DNA from 3 places in the Lentibacillus sp. genome. Region 1 is predicted to be linked to each of the others. Evidence: riboswitches for the same ligand, from Rfam matches in the RefSeq annotation. Region 1 holds a riboswitch; each other region holds the start of a gene.
The links. Region 1 has a riboswitch for thiamine pyrophosphate ahead of VK097_RS08815 (thiamine phosphate synthase). Riboswitches for the same ligand answer to the same signal wherever they lie in the genome.

Region 1 (4,214 bases):
TGTTCAATGATAAAGCTTAAGTTAAGCGGGTTGATAATCCCCTGTCCTGATCCAATAGGTGATGCACCAGGCATAATGGCATGTGCTCCCAATTCTTCCAATTTTCTTGCCAGGACGACATCATCGGATGTATATGGGAGAACGGTGAATCCTTCTTTCAGCAGCTCTTCTGTTGCCTTAAGTGTTTCAACAGGATCTGGGAGCAGTGTTTTCTTATCCCCAATCACTTCGACTTTGATCATGTCACAAAGACCGGATGCATTGGCCAATTTAGCTGTTCGTACAGCTTCTTTTGCGGTGTATGCTCCTGCTGTGTTGGGTAATAAGTCATAGTTTTGTATATCAATTTTTTCCAATAGGTTAGGTTGGGATGGTTCGTAAATATCCATCCGGCGGACAGAAAAGGTTAAAATGTTTGTTTCCGATACAGCAACTGCCTGTTTCTGCATATCGACATTCGGATATTTCCCGGTTCCTAACAGTAAGTGGGATTGAAATGATTTTTCGCCAATAGTCAACATATCAGCCACCTCCTACAAAATGTACAAATTCCAGTTTATCGCCATCCGTCACTTCCCTCGTGGGATGGGATGCCTTATCTATGATTTCACCATTATGTTCGACAATGACCACCGGCCGATCAGTAAAAAAATGAAGAATGACATCAGAAACCGTGCTCACATGTTCCGGTAATTGAACAGTTGATCCATTAATAAGCAGACTCATAGACTTACCTCCTTTTGTATTCGTCGCTGAAGCCCAAAAGTATCATCAACAGACTTGCCTTCGATATAATCAGCCATCAGCAAACCGGTAATGGGCGCTAATAAAATGCCATTTCGAAAATGCCCGGCCGCCAGCCACAACCCATTTATTTGAGGGTGTTCGCCCATATATGGCAATCCATCCCCGGTTTGCGGGCGGTGACCGGTCCAGGCTTTTTCCCATTTGGCATTTTTAAGTTCAGGGACAAGGTGAATGGCATTTGTCATTAGCGAATGCAGTCCATCCAGCCGTACAGACTGATCTAAACTGCAGGTCTTTTGTGTAGCGCCAATAATGAATCTCCCGCCGGACTTCGGTACGATATAGCACGAAGCTGTAAAAATACTCGAAGTAATCAGGTGTTCATTCTGATAGACGGAAAAACATTCGCCTTTTACCGGGTAAAGATCCAATGTCATATTGGTTTTCTCCCAAATCCCTTTACTCCATGCACCTCCCGCTGTGATAACTGTATTGGCAAGGAATGTCCCATTGTTTGTGCTGACCCCGGTAATGCGATTCCTTTCGACCAAAAAATCCTGTACTTCGGTATATTCCAGAATATCTGCGCCTAATCTGACAGCAGACTGAGCCAGTGCTTTTGTTAAAAGGGATGCATTGACTTGCCCGTCGTTTGCCATATAAAGAGCGCCCGTCAAGGAGTCGTTAATGTACGGTTCTTTTTCTTTCACTTGTTTGGGAGACAGCAATGAGGCTTCTTCACCAGATTTCTGCTGACGTTCAAAAGCCTGCTTTAATCGTCTTGATTCCTCTTTCGTTTGGGCTAACCTTATGATCCCACTTTGAATCAGCTCGATATCTATCCCGCTGAGCGATTTAAGTTCTTCCGCTAAATCTGGGAACATGGCTCTGCTTTGATGGGAAAGTGATGAAAGCGGGCTATCACTTTCCATTTCATTTTGTGCACCTAACATTCCCGCTGCTGCTTTGGATGCCTTCTGCCCGATTTCATCTTTTTCGATGATAAGCACGTTATAATCGCGTTTACTTAGTTGAAAGGCAATCGAGCTGCCAATGACACCACCGCCAACTATAATGACATCATACACGTCGTTCACCGCCTTTCTGTAGCGCCGTATTATAGGCTGCTGCCTTTTCCAGAGGCTTATCGGCCAATAATACGCCGGATAATACAGCAATTCCGCTGGCACCTGCTTGCATGACATCCGGTGTGTTTTCCGCAGTAATCCCGCCAATTGCCAGAACAGGTATGTGCACCTGCTGCACGACGTTTCTTAGTTCTTCCAATCCCATAGGCTTCAGATCAGGTTTTGACCGTGTTTCAAATACGTGACCGAAGATTAAATAGTCTGCACCTTGATTGCAGGCATAGATGGCTTCTTCTGCCGAGTGAACAGAACATCCAATATGCAGTTCGGAATAAGAACGGCGGACTGTCGCTGCATCCACGCTGTTATGGGTTAACTGCACGCCTTTTGTGTGCATGATATGAGCAACTGCCGCATGATGGTTGATAATGATTTTATCCAGTGGCACTCCTTTGGCATGAAGCAACCGGATGGCTTGGATCATTTGTTTATCAGTCCACGCTTTTTCCCGCAGATGAATCGCGTCAACAGGGGGAATGACCTGTTCAGTAATGGCTGCTAAGTTTTCCGGTGTCTGCTGTCCGGTTGAGATGATATGAAACGTTCCTGAATTTTCATCACGCTTTTGAACTCGGTCCATTGACACACCTCCCGAAACTCGTTTTAACAACATAAAAAAACCACTTTCCTGATGCAGGGAAAGTGGTTTTGAACGTATCATAAGGTTAATAGATTGGTTGTGTTCCGTTCGTCACTTCCCTTCGCCGGCATCAACCGTATCAGGTTCAAAGGGTCTCAAAGTGCATTGCTTTGATCTCAGCCTTTTTAAAAGGCACCCCTAGTGAATTCATGAATTTAATTGTTGGTTAAATTGTAACATCGATAAAATTATTGTCAATAGTTCAACTTTTCTTTCATTTTTACGTATGGGAAAGTCGTTGTATATTACTGCGGTGGAAAGGGTTTATATGATTGCATGAAGAATCATTCATACAAAGACACGTATGACTGCTGCGATGGCAGCTACTGAACTGATTCCGGAGGCTATAATCCATTTTAATAGTTTAACGTGGTTGGCATGCAGCGTTGCTTCCATTTTCTCATGAAAATTGTTTAATTCCGATTTTGTAATGAGCTCTTTTTCTTTAATCAATTCATCCATTTTTACAATGATATCTTTCGTATCTGCTTTTGATTCCAGTGATTGTTCTAATACTTTCAGCCGGGCTTCTATTTCGTATAATCTTGATTCATAATTATTCCGTTCATGGTTTGAATTCTCAATCGTTACCACTCCTTTCCCTGACGATCCTTCGAGCTTACGTTATTTTATTCGAATAGAAGGTAAAATGGAAAGGCAGTTAGCTGAAAGTGTGCGTATAATTTATGCCGGTGTGTCTTGCCAGCTTTAAAATCAAATTCCAGATGGGTTCCATCATTCATTGTGCCTAAGTTATGTTAGAATTTAACCATATAAATTATTTGCTGAAGAAGCTGCTTCGGGAAGGAATCAAGGGGGAGCCAACTGCAGTTCATCACAAAAGCAATCATGAAGGAAGCGGAAGCACAGTCTATCAATGATAGAGATTTTTACATTAAAGTGTGGTTGAACTATCAAGTGTAAGAACAAGAGTCTAATAATGATTGACTGTTTCATTTACTATTATTGAATATTATAAAGCCACGCTATCGAATGGGGGAGAATGATGATTGAAGTTAAAAGGGGATTACCAAAGCACGTAGAAGGGATTTCCAGGGTCTGTATAGAAGGTAGGCAGGACGCAATTTCAGATATCAAAAGTCAAGAAAATATAAGAAGAAATAATAAAATATTTTATAATCATGATCGTATCAACGGAGAGTTAGAAGAAGCAGAGGGCTGGGACGGTTATTTTGTAGCACTTGACGATGGAACAGTTGTAGGGGCTATTGGCGGAGGTATGAAAGACGATGATAAAAGTGAAGTTTATGTTTTGTATCTAGATCCCCAACGCCGGAGAGAAGGGATAGGCACCCAGCTATTAAACCACTTAACAGATATACAGCGTAATAAGGGTTCTAAGGAACAATGGGTATCTGTGCTTAAAGGAAATGATAAAGGTATTCCTTTTTATGAAGCAAAAGGTTTTCGTTTTATGCGTGAAAAAGAAGCCTATGGTAACGTTGAAGGAGAGAAGTACATTTCTTTGAGATATAGACGGGAAATATAAATCTTGGGGTATATTTAAAAAAGAGGTGCAGCTAAATTTCCGTGGGCTTGTCCCCGATGTACAAATAACATAGTTACATGCCAAAAAAAGCTCAGAATTAATTCTGAGCTTTTTTGGACTGATTCAGCCCCATTGTTATTTTTCCTGTTCAAATGTATTTACCGCTGCC
Region 2 (4,214 bases), on a different contig from region 1:
CTTCTTTTGGCTCAAAAGGCTTTGTAATATAATCGTCTGTTCCTGCAAGAAAAGCCTTTTCTTTGTCTTTCATTTCTCCCTTGGCCGTGATCATCAGGACAGGGATATCATAGTAATTACGGATCTCTTTGCACAGATGATACCCGTCCACATTCGGCATCATAATATCGACAAGCGCAAGATGTACATGATGTTCTTCCAGTCTTTTCAGTGCTTCTTCTCCATCTTGTGCTTCGATTGTTTTATAGTTCTCCTTATGTAAATAAAAACGCAGCAGCTCACGAATATGCGAATCATCATCGACGATAAGAATGGTAATCATGACAGACCTCCTTTGTTAGCAGTTAAGCAAGTATGGATACTTTACTACTGCATAAGGGCAACTTAGGTTTTCTAATATTTATCGTACCATATATAGGGCGCTAAGCTGTCGATAGATCGGTTATGTTCGAAACATCACCTTCTGAAATGGTGCCATGTGATCGGGGATGAATCTTTCTTCAGGGGGAATTAAGGCAAATAGGCCGTTAAGAAGTCTTGCCCATTGCCTTAACCAAGCTGCAGGCAAATTAAATATCGAAGCCATCGAACCTATTATAAACGTGAATCATTTCTTTGGGATAATCAATGAACGGATTACGATTCCCTTGAATTTCATAGATAGCTTGATTACGATGCATTTCATAATGGTCTGGCGGGAACTGCCGGTGCCATTCCTTCAGCAAATCCATATCAATTCTATCTTTATGTGACTGCTCAATTTCATCTGGGTACCTGATCAGAAAATACAACATGGCCCGAGCCGCAGCACCTTTCCCATATTCCGGCTCAAATAGCTCATCTTCTGCTTTGCCGCATGCATCTTCCACCCGTTTGGTGCCAGCCCGTTGTGGGTTATAATCAGCAAAATCATGATAGGGATAATTACTTCGAAGTGAATTGCAGCCAGGATCACAAGTAAATAAATGGTGAATGTCGCCGCGCATTGGCATCCGTTCGTTAAACCACGATTGCGGTACCGCATGTTCACAGTTATACGGAAATTCATCCGCAATCCTGGCAAGTTGATTGAAGCCTGCATGTGATTCCAGTTTATCAATCATATTTTTTCTTTGCAGTGAAGCTTTAAAGTCTTCTTTAATCACAACGTCCGCTGTCCTATTTTCCCCGGAATAAATGTTCATAAGATCCCCGTTAGGCCGAAGATCAACCCATGGATAAACATATTCAGCAGGTTCATATCGCACTTGGTTTGTATGCGTCTTCTTCATAAGATCCTTAAGTGATTGCATGACCTCATCAGCATTCCCGTCAAAATCGATACTTCGATAGTATTGCTCACGTGCCTTTTTATCTTTTTCCTCATCATAATATTCCTTTTTGTCCTTCTGAATTTTCTTCTTCATCTCATGATGCCTGACAAGAGCTGACTGAAGTTGTGCGTGATTGGTTGTTACAGGCAGAAGACTTTCCTTTTGACCGGGGGTTAAGATCATTTCATGACGCCTCCTTTGTAATAGTCGCATAGACTTTTAAAATTAAGAGTATTTTATATACAACACAACTGTGTGTCAAGTAGGTGATGTGCTAACAGCATTGAATAAATGTTAACCTTAAGTAATTGATGGTTGACATTAAAAGCAGAACACCCTATTCTATCAATAAACAAGATACAGGATTAGGAGCTGATTATGTTGACTGAAAGAAGTAATAAACTACGATCACTTATTAACTGCTCTATTTTCGCGGCTGTCACAGCAATTCTGGCTCAGATGGAAATCCCGCTGCCGCTCATCCCAATAAGCGGACAAACATTGGCTGTTGGTATTGCAGCAACTGTTCTCGGAAGCCGTCACGGGGCAATAGCAATGCTTGTTTATACTGCGATAGGGGCTATAGGCCTGCCGGTGTTCGCAGGATTCAGCGGAGGGCCGCAAGTGCTGATAGGGCCTTCTGGCGGATACATATTTGGATTTATTGCAGCAGCCTATTTTACTGGACTTATCCTGGAAAAAACAAAATTCACAATCCCACTGGCCCTTATCGCAAACATTGTTGGAATGATTGTCACCCTGCTTTTTGGCACCCTGCAGTTGAAAATTGTTATGGAGCTGAACTGGAATGCGGCTATTGCAGCAGGTGTATATCCATTTATCGCCGTCGGATTGATAAAAGCTTTCCTGGCAAGCTTGATTGGCATAACCTTAAGGAACCGGTTGCTGCAGGCAAAACTGATTACAGCTTCGGGTAAAGAAGTTGCATAACCCAGTAATCTATAAATTAAAAAAGTCCTTTACAAAACTCACAAAATTATTTATCATGAAGCTACATGAAAACTGCATAACCGATAAGCACTAGGGGGGCTGCCGGAAGCGGCGGCTGAGAGGATATCATATCTGACCCTTTGAACCCGAACTGGATAATACCAGCGTGGGGAAGTGCAGTTCACAGTATGATTAATCAACGTGATCATGATATATGTGTAAACTGCATTCCTTCGGGAGTGCAGTTTTTTTGTGGATTAAATATCAGGGAGGAGAAGAATGATGAGCAATGACAGGTGTGGAACAAGCAGGATCGCAGGGTGCCAGTTCACCCTGTTTCCGATGAGTGACAAGTTCGCCGATATTATTTTGAGGGCACTGGAAGAGGTGGACACATCGATGGTATGGAAAGACACTGATGACGTGAGCACGTGTGTGCGCGGGGATATGGTACATGTTTTTGATGTAACCGAGGCCCTTTTCCTGCACACGGCCAAAACAGGGGAGCATGTTGCGATGAGCGGCACGTTTTCCATTGGCTGTCCGAGGGATACGGATGCGGATTCCTATATGGATGAAGTGGTTATACCGCTGAATGAAACAAAATCAAATGCGGTATCCCAGAAAGCAGGTTGTAAATTTTCCCTTTACCCGATGGGAAGGGAGGACTATATGGATGCAATCTATGAACAGATTGATCTGTCCAAACACCGTAATGTTGAGGTAAGTGCTGTTCATTATGCGACGAGACTGGACGGCGATGTGAAGGATGTTTTCAGGGCGCTGCAACAATCTTTTGACCGTGTGCAGGAGAAGGTATCCCATGTCACCATGACTTTTACCATTTCAGCAAACAGCCCGTCCAACAATGATTAAGGGGGATTTTAATGACGAAGCAATGGAAATTAAAGGAAATTATCCTGATGTCAATTTTAGGCGTTGTCTTTGGGCTTATCTATCTGGTGTTCTTCCTTGTCGGTGAAGGGATCCGCAATATCCTTGCGCCATTCGGCCTAGCACCGTTTGGCTATGAGGTCATTTATGGTATCTGGTTTATTGTCTCGATTATGGCAGCATACATCCTACAGAAGCCCGGGGTTGCGTTTACTGCGGAAGTGATTGCTGGGATCGTTGAGATTCTGGTTGGTTCCCCAGCAGGACCCGGACTGCTTCTTTCCGCTGCCATTCAGGGAGCGGGCGCGGAACTTGTCTTTGCCCTGACAAGATGGCAGGATTACCGGCTGCGGATTCTTATCATGTCCGGTATATCCACCGCCATCATCAGCTTTGCCTGGCATTTGTATTCAGCCGGGATGATTGCCCTGGCACCATGGCTGATCGTCTCAACGCTGATTGTACGGATTATCAGTGCTGCTCTGATCTCGGGTGTTCTCGGCAAATGGCTCAGTGATCAGCTAGCGAAAACCGGTGTACTCCGAGGCTATGCTTTAGGAAAAGAATTGCAGAGGAAGCGGAAATATGAAAGTGCTTAAGGGAACAGAGCAGCCGATAATTGAAGTGCGCAATTTTTCATTTTCCTATGAGGAAATTGATGAACAGCCATTGTTCGATGGCCTCGATTTTACACTGAACCAAAGTGAAGCAACTCTTTTGATGGGAGCAAGCGGATCCGGGAAGAGCAGTCTGGCCCTCTGTCTCAACGGTCTGTATCCGGAAGCAGTGGAAGGGACGTCTTCCGGGGACATCTTTTTTCTCGGAGAAAACATCCGGGAGATTGCAAAAGGAGAACTGACACAGGAAATCGGCATCGTTTTTCAGGATCCGGAAAGTCAGTTTTGCATGATTACGGTAGAAGATGAGCTTGCGTTTACTCTGGAAAATAGAAAGGTTCCCGCTTCCTGCATTCGCGGGAGGATTGAATCAGTGCTGAAAGCTGTCGGGATGGAAGGTTTTAATCATCACAAAATCCATGAGCTGTCGGGTGGTCAG
Region 3 (4,214 bases), on a different contig from region 1:
AGCCTCTGTCACATTGCCCGCCTTCGTGATGGCTGAAATGACAGCCACCCCATCAGCTCCGGCGTCGATAACAGAAGATGCATTCTCTTCAGTAATTCCGCCAATCCCGACAATCGGTATATCGGGGTACTGACGTCTCAATGTTTTGATCCATTCAATACCGACTGCGTGTCCAGCATCGTCCTTGGATGGTGTTGAAAATACCGAACCTGCCCCGAGATAATCAGCCAGCTGAATGGAGCTGTTGTCGACGTCGGATTGATTTGACACAGATAATCCAATTAGCTTATCGGGAAACATCTCCCGCACTTTTTCAAGCCGCATGTCATCCTGTCCGATATGAATACCATCAGCCTCAAGTGGTTCAATCAGATCAATATCATCGTTCACGAAAAACATGACGTTATGACGAGCGCAAATATCCCGCAGTTTGCGCCCCAATGCTAATTTTTTTTCACCGGTTAATGCTCCTTCACCTTTTTCCCGAAACTGAAAAGCGGTAATGCCGGATTTTGCCGCCTCTTTGAGGATATCCTCGGGTTTCCGGTCACAGTTCTGACTTCCCATGATAAAGTATTTTCTTAGATACATAAGCTATTTCCTTTCCAGTGCAGCAGGATTAAGTGACAATGCGTCGATGAAATGGGGGAGAAATGTCCCTGGGCCATTAACATCAGTTCTTTCTGCGGCATGTTCTGCGGCGAGCCCATAAAACGCAGCAGCGGTCATTGCCTGTTGCCCGATAGATTCGTTGGTTGTCAGGCATGCTGATAATACGGATCCAAGCAGACAACCGGCACCGGTTATTTTGCCTAAAATCGGATGACCAGTATGGTTCTGCAAAATTTCATTTTCAATGCAAATAACATCTGTTTTACCGGTGACAACAGCAGCAGTCTGATACATTTTGGCCACTTTAGCGGCAATCTCATCGGCATTGCCGTCACCGACTGATTCGACACCTTTTGTTTCCCATGGAATTTCAACCAGGTGTGCAAGTTCGCCTGCGTTTCCTTTGATCACAGTCGGCTTCACTTGCTCCAGAATATTTTTCACAGCAGTTTTTCGGAAAGGAGTTGCGGCAACACCCACAGGATCAAGAACAACCGGGATCCCTTTTTCGTTTGCGGCGACACCTGCACGGACCATCGACGAAAGATCATCAGCAGTCAAAGTCCCGATATTGAGCAGGACACCGTCGGCATTGTATGCCATATCGGCTGCTTCTTCTTCAGCCTTAGCCATAACCGGCGCTGCGCCGAACGATAACAGACCGTTTGCTGAAAAATTCATGACCACCTGATTGGTCAGATGATGGATAAGTGGTGTTGCTTCACGTGCTTCATGAATAATTGATTGATTCATTTACTCACCCTTTCCATTCGATGTGCCCACTGATTGGTCGGGCCGCTTCCTTGCCCGATCGAAAATGAATGGCTTATAGCTGCGGTGATAAAGTCTTTCCCCTTCTGGACTGCATCTGTCAATTGATAACCCTGGCTTACATAGGCAGTAATGGCTGCCGAATAGGTACAGCCGGTTCCGTGTGTGTTTTGCGTATCGATTCGTTCAGTCGAGAAAGTATGCATCTTTTCACCATCGTATAAAAAGTCAATCGCCTCACCTTGCATATGACCGCCTTTCACAAGAGCGGCCCCTGCACCGAATTCATCGACAATCCGCTTGGCAGCCTGCTGCATGTCTTCTGGTGTTTTAATCGACTCTCCGGTAATCACCTCTGCTTCCGGGACATTCGGTGTTACAAGCGTCGCTAATGACAGCAGATTCTCGCGTAAATACTCGCGGGAATCCTCCGCGATTAATTTATGTCCGCTTGTGGTCACCATAACCGGGTCCATAATATAAGGAACATTCAATCCGGGAATCTTTTCAGCCACGGCATCCATTAAATCGATATTGGCTAACATGCCGGTTTTGAAAGCCTGGAACGGGATATCGGAAATAACTGATTCCAATTGCTGCTTAATCATGGGCACTGATATATGCTGCACATCCTGGACGCCTGTCGTATTTTGAGCAACAACAGAAGTGATGACCGACATGCCATACGTTTTTAACTCCTGAAACGTCTTCAAGTCAGCCTGAATGCCAGCGCCGCCGCTCGGATCGGTGCCGGCGATTGTTAAGGCTGCGGGTAGTTGACTCATGTCGAAACCTCCTATACGTGTTTTTCCAGTAGATTTGTTTGGTTCACCTTTGAAACGATAAACCAGCCGATTAATGCACCTGTTATGCTGCTAATAAGAAACGACGGCATAAAGAAAAGTGCGCCGGCTGAACTGCCCAACAGGATACGCGCAAATGGAACAGCAAACAATGAACCGAAAACTCCGGTGCCTATTGCTTCACCAAGTGCAGCCATACCTTTTTTGTCAGTTAGCCGATAAAGACAACCAGCCAGGTAAGCGCCGACCATACCACCGGGGAATGCCAGCAGTGTTCCCAAGCCAAGCATATTGCGGAGCAGTCCAATCATAAAGGCGATAATAACGGCTGGACCGGGACCGAGTGATACAGCGGCCATAACGTTAACAGCGTGCTGCACCGGATAGGCCTTGGCAACACCTGCCGGGAACCATAGGAGCTGTGCGCCCAGAGTTCCAATCGCTACAAAAACGGCCATTGTTGTCAGTAAACGCGTCCGGTTCAATTCAACCCTCCTCTCATTAGGGGCAGAAGGAAAATTTAGAAAGCCTAAGTGGCCCTTGTGCAGTAAGAAAGTAATTTTTCTTAACCGCCAAAAAAGCCAGATCCATAGATTGGACCTGGCTTGAAATAGCTGATATCAAATTTCGTCAGACTACTTCCCTACGCTGGTATTAGCCAGATCAGGTCCGTAAGAGTCGGAAAGCTCAGACGCCTTTCCTCTCAGCCCGCGTTTCGTGGGCACCCCTAGTAGTTAGGTATATTGAATTCTTCACCTTAAGTGTAACAAAAGGATTGACATTTGTCATGAGATTATTAGAGTTCCAAATTGGCTTTGGTAGAATGAAAGGTGCTAGGATGGCTTATGAAGTTATTGTTCTTTTTTCAGCAGGGATCCCCATTTCGCAATGGGTCACATTTCTAGTTTGGATGGAAGGGAAGAATTTGAATGATTGCGTATGGCGATTGTCTACCAGATCATGTTCTGCAATGGGTCATCAACTCAGTCGATTCAACTGCAGCTGTTCAATCGGTTTATCAGCTGAAGGGCAGTACATCGTCCACATTGCATAGTATCACATTAAAAATGGAACAAACGGTAAGGCACTATGTCATCCGGCGGTTTGATAATCAGGACTGGCTGACGGAAGAACCTGATTTGGCTGTGCATGAAGCGGCAAGTTTACGAATGGCTGAGGGGACTGGAGTGACTTCGCCGAATGTGATTGCTTTTGATAGGAACGGTGATAAATGCGGTGTCCCGGCCGTTCTCATGACAAAGCTGGATGGGGCTGTGGAGTTAAAACCTGATAACATGGAACAGTGGGTGGATGGTCTGGGAAAAACGCTTGTCAAAATACACCGAATTGATGCAGCCGGTTTTCCATATGATTATTTTCCTTATAATGATATCGATTCGTTTAACATTCCGGCGTGGTCGGGTGTTCCGGAGATGTGGAAAAAGGCACTTGATATAGTAAGCGGACCTACCCCCAATGCGGGAGATTGCTTTATTCATCGGGACTATCATCCCGCCAATGTACTTTGGAGCGACAGCGCTGTCAGCGGTGTGGTGGATTGGGTGAATGCCTGCAAGGGACCGCGCGGAGTTGATATCGGTCATTGCCGGCTGAATCTTGCTATGCTGTACGGACCGGATACGGCTGATGGATTTTTAATGGCTTATCAGCATTATGCCGGGAAGCGTTATAACCGGTATTGGGATGTTGTCGCGCTGATCAACTTTTTGGACGGACCTCCGGAAGTATACCCGGGCTGGCGGGCTTTTGGGGTGACTGGACTGACAAATCAGCTGATTGAGGAAAGATTGGATGATTTTGTGATACAATTGATGAAAAATGCGGACGTTGAATAATTCTTTTAACGTGTTGCATAGTTATGAAAATGGAATGGGAGGGGCTTTATATGAGCCGGACAGGCGAAATAGTGTTAACGATTATTGGTGCACTCATTTATGGTTTTTTTACTGTTGTTGGCGGATTTATGGTATGGCTTTTCAATAATGAGGCTATTTGGGACCAGGCAAA

Region 2: linked by a shared signal. The riboswitch ahead of VK097_RS15090 (YkoF family thiamine/hydroxymethylpyrimidine-binding protein) and the one ahead of VK097_RS08815 (thiamine phosphate synthase) in region 1 are both predicted to bind thiamine pyrophosphate.
Region 3: linked by a shared signal. The riboswitch ahead of thiW (energy coupling factor transporter S component ThiW) and the one ahead of VK097_RS08815 (thiamine phosphate synthase) in region 1 are both predicted to bind thiamine pyrophosphate.

The regions. Positions count from the first base shown of each region.
Region 1 covers NZ_DATGTT010000051.1:28,954-33,167, reverse strand. The annotation lists gene VK097_RS08830 (thiazole synthase) at 1-521, opposite strand, end outside; gene thiS (sulfur carrier protein ThiS) at 523-726, opposite strand; gene thiO (glycine oxidase ThiO) at 723-1,835, opposite strand; gene VK097_RS08815 (thiamine phosphate synthase) at 1,828-2,508, opposite strand; TPP riboswitch at 2,575-2,685, opposite strand; gene VK097_RS08810 (hypothetical protein) at 2,824-3,129, opposite strand; gene VK097_RS08805 (GNAT family N-acetyltransferase) at 3,542-4,045, shown strand; gene VK097_RS08800 (GlcG/HbpS family heme-binding protein) at 4,181-4,214, opposite strand, start outside.
Region 2 covers NZ_DATGTT010000109.1:57,890-62,103, reverse strand. The annotation lists gene VK097_RS15105 (response regulator transcription factor) at 1-322, opposite strand, end outside; gene VK097_RS15100 (endonuclease I family protein) at 570-1,496, opposite strand; gene VK097_RS15095 (biotin transporter BioY) at 1,695-2,264, shown strand; TPP riboswitch at 2,347-2,454, shown strand; gene VK097_RS15090 (YkoF family thiamine/hydroxymethylpyrimidine-binding protein) at 2,547-3,140, shown strand; gene VK097_RS15085 (ECF transporter S component) at 3,152-3,757, shown strand; gene VK097_RS15080 (ABC transporter ATP-binding protein) at 3,744-4,214, shown strand, end outside.
Region 3 covers NZ_DATGTT010000064.1:1,494-5,707, forward strand. The annotation lists gene thiE (thiamine phosphate synthase) at 1-591, opposite strand, end outside; gene thiM (hydroxyethylthiazole kinase) at 595-1,365, opposite strand; gene thiD (bifunctional hydroxymethylpyrimidine kinase/phosphomethylpyrimidine kinase) at 1,362-2,168, opposite strand; gene thiW (energy coupling factor transporter S component ThiW) at 2,180-2,671, opposite strand; TPP riboswitch at 2,810-2,925, opposite strand; gene VK097_RS11290 (phosphotransferase family protein) at 3,116-4,042, shown strand; gene VK097_RS11295 (DUF4064 domain-containing protein) at 4,093-4,214, shown strand, end outside.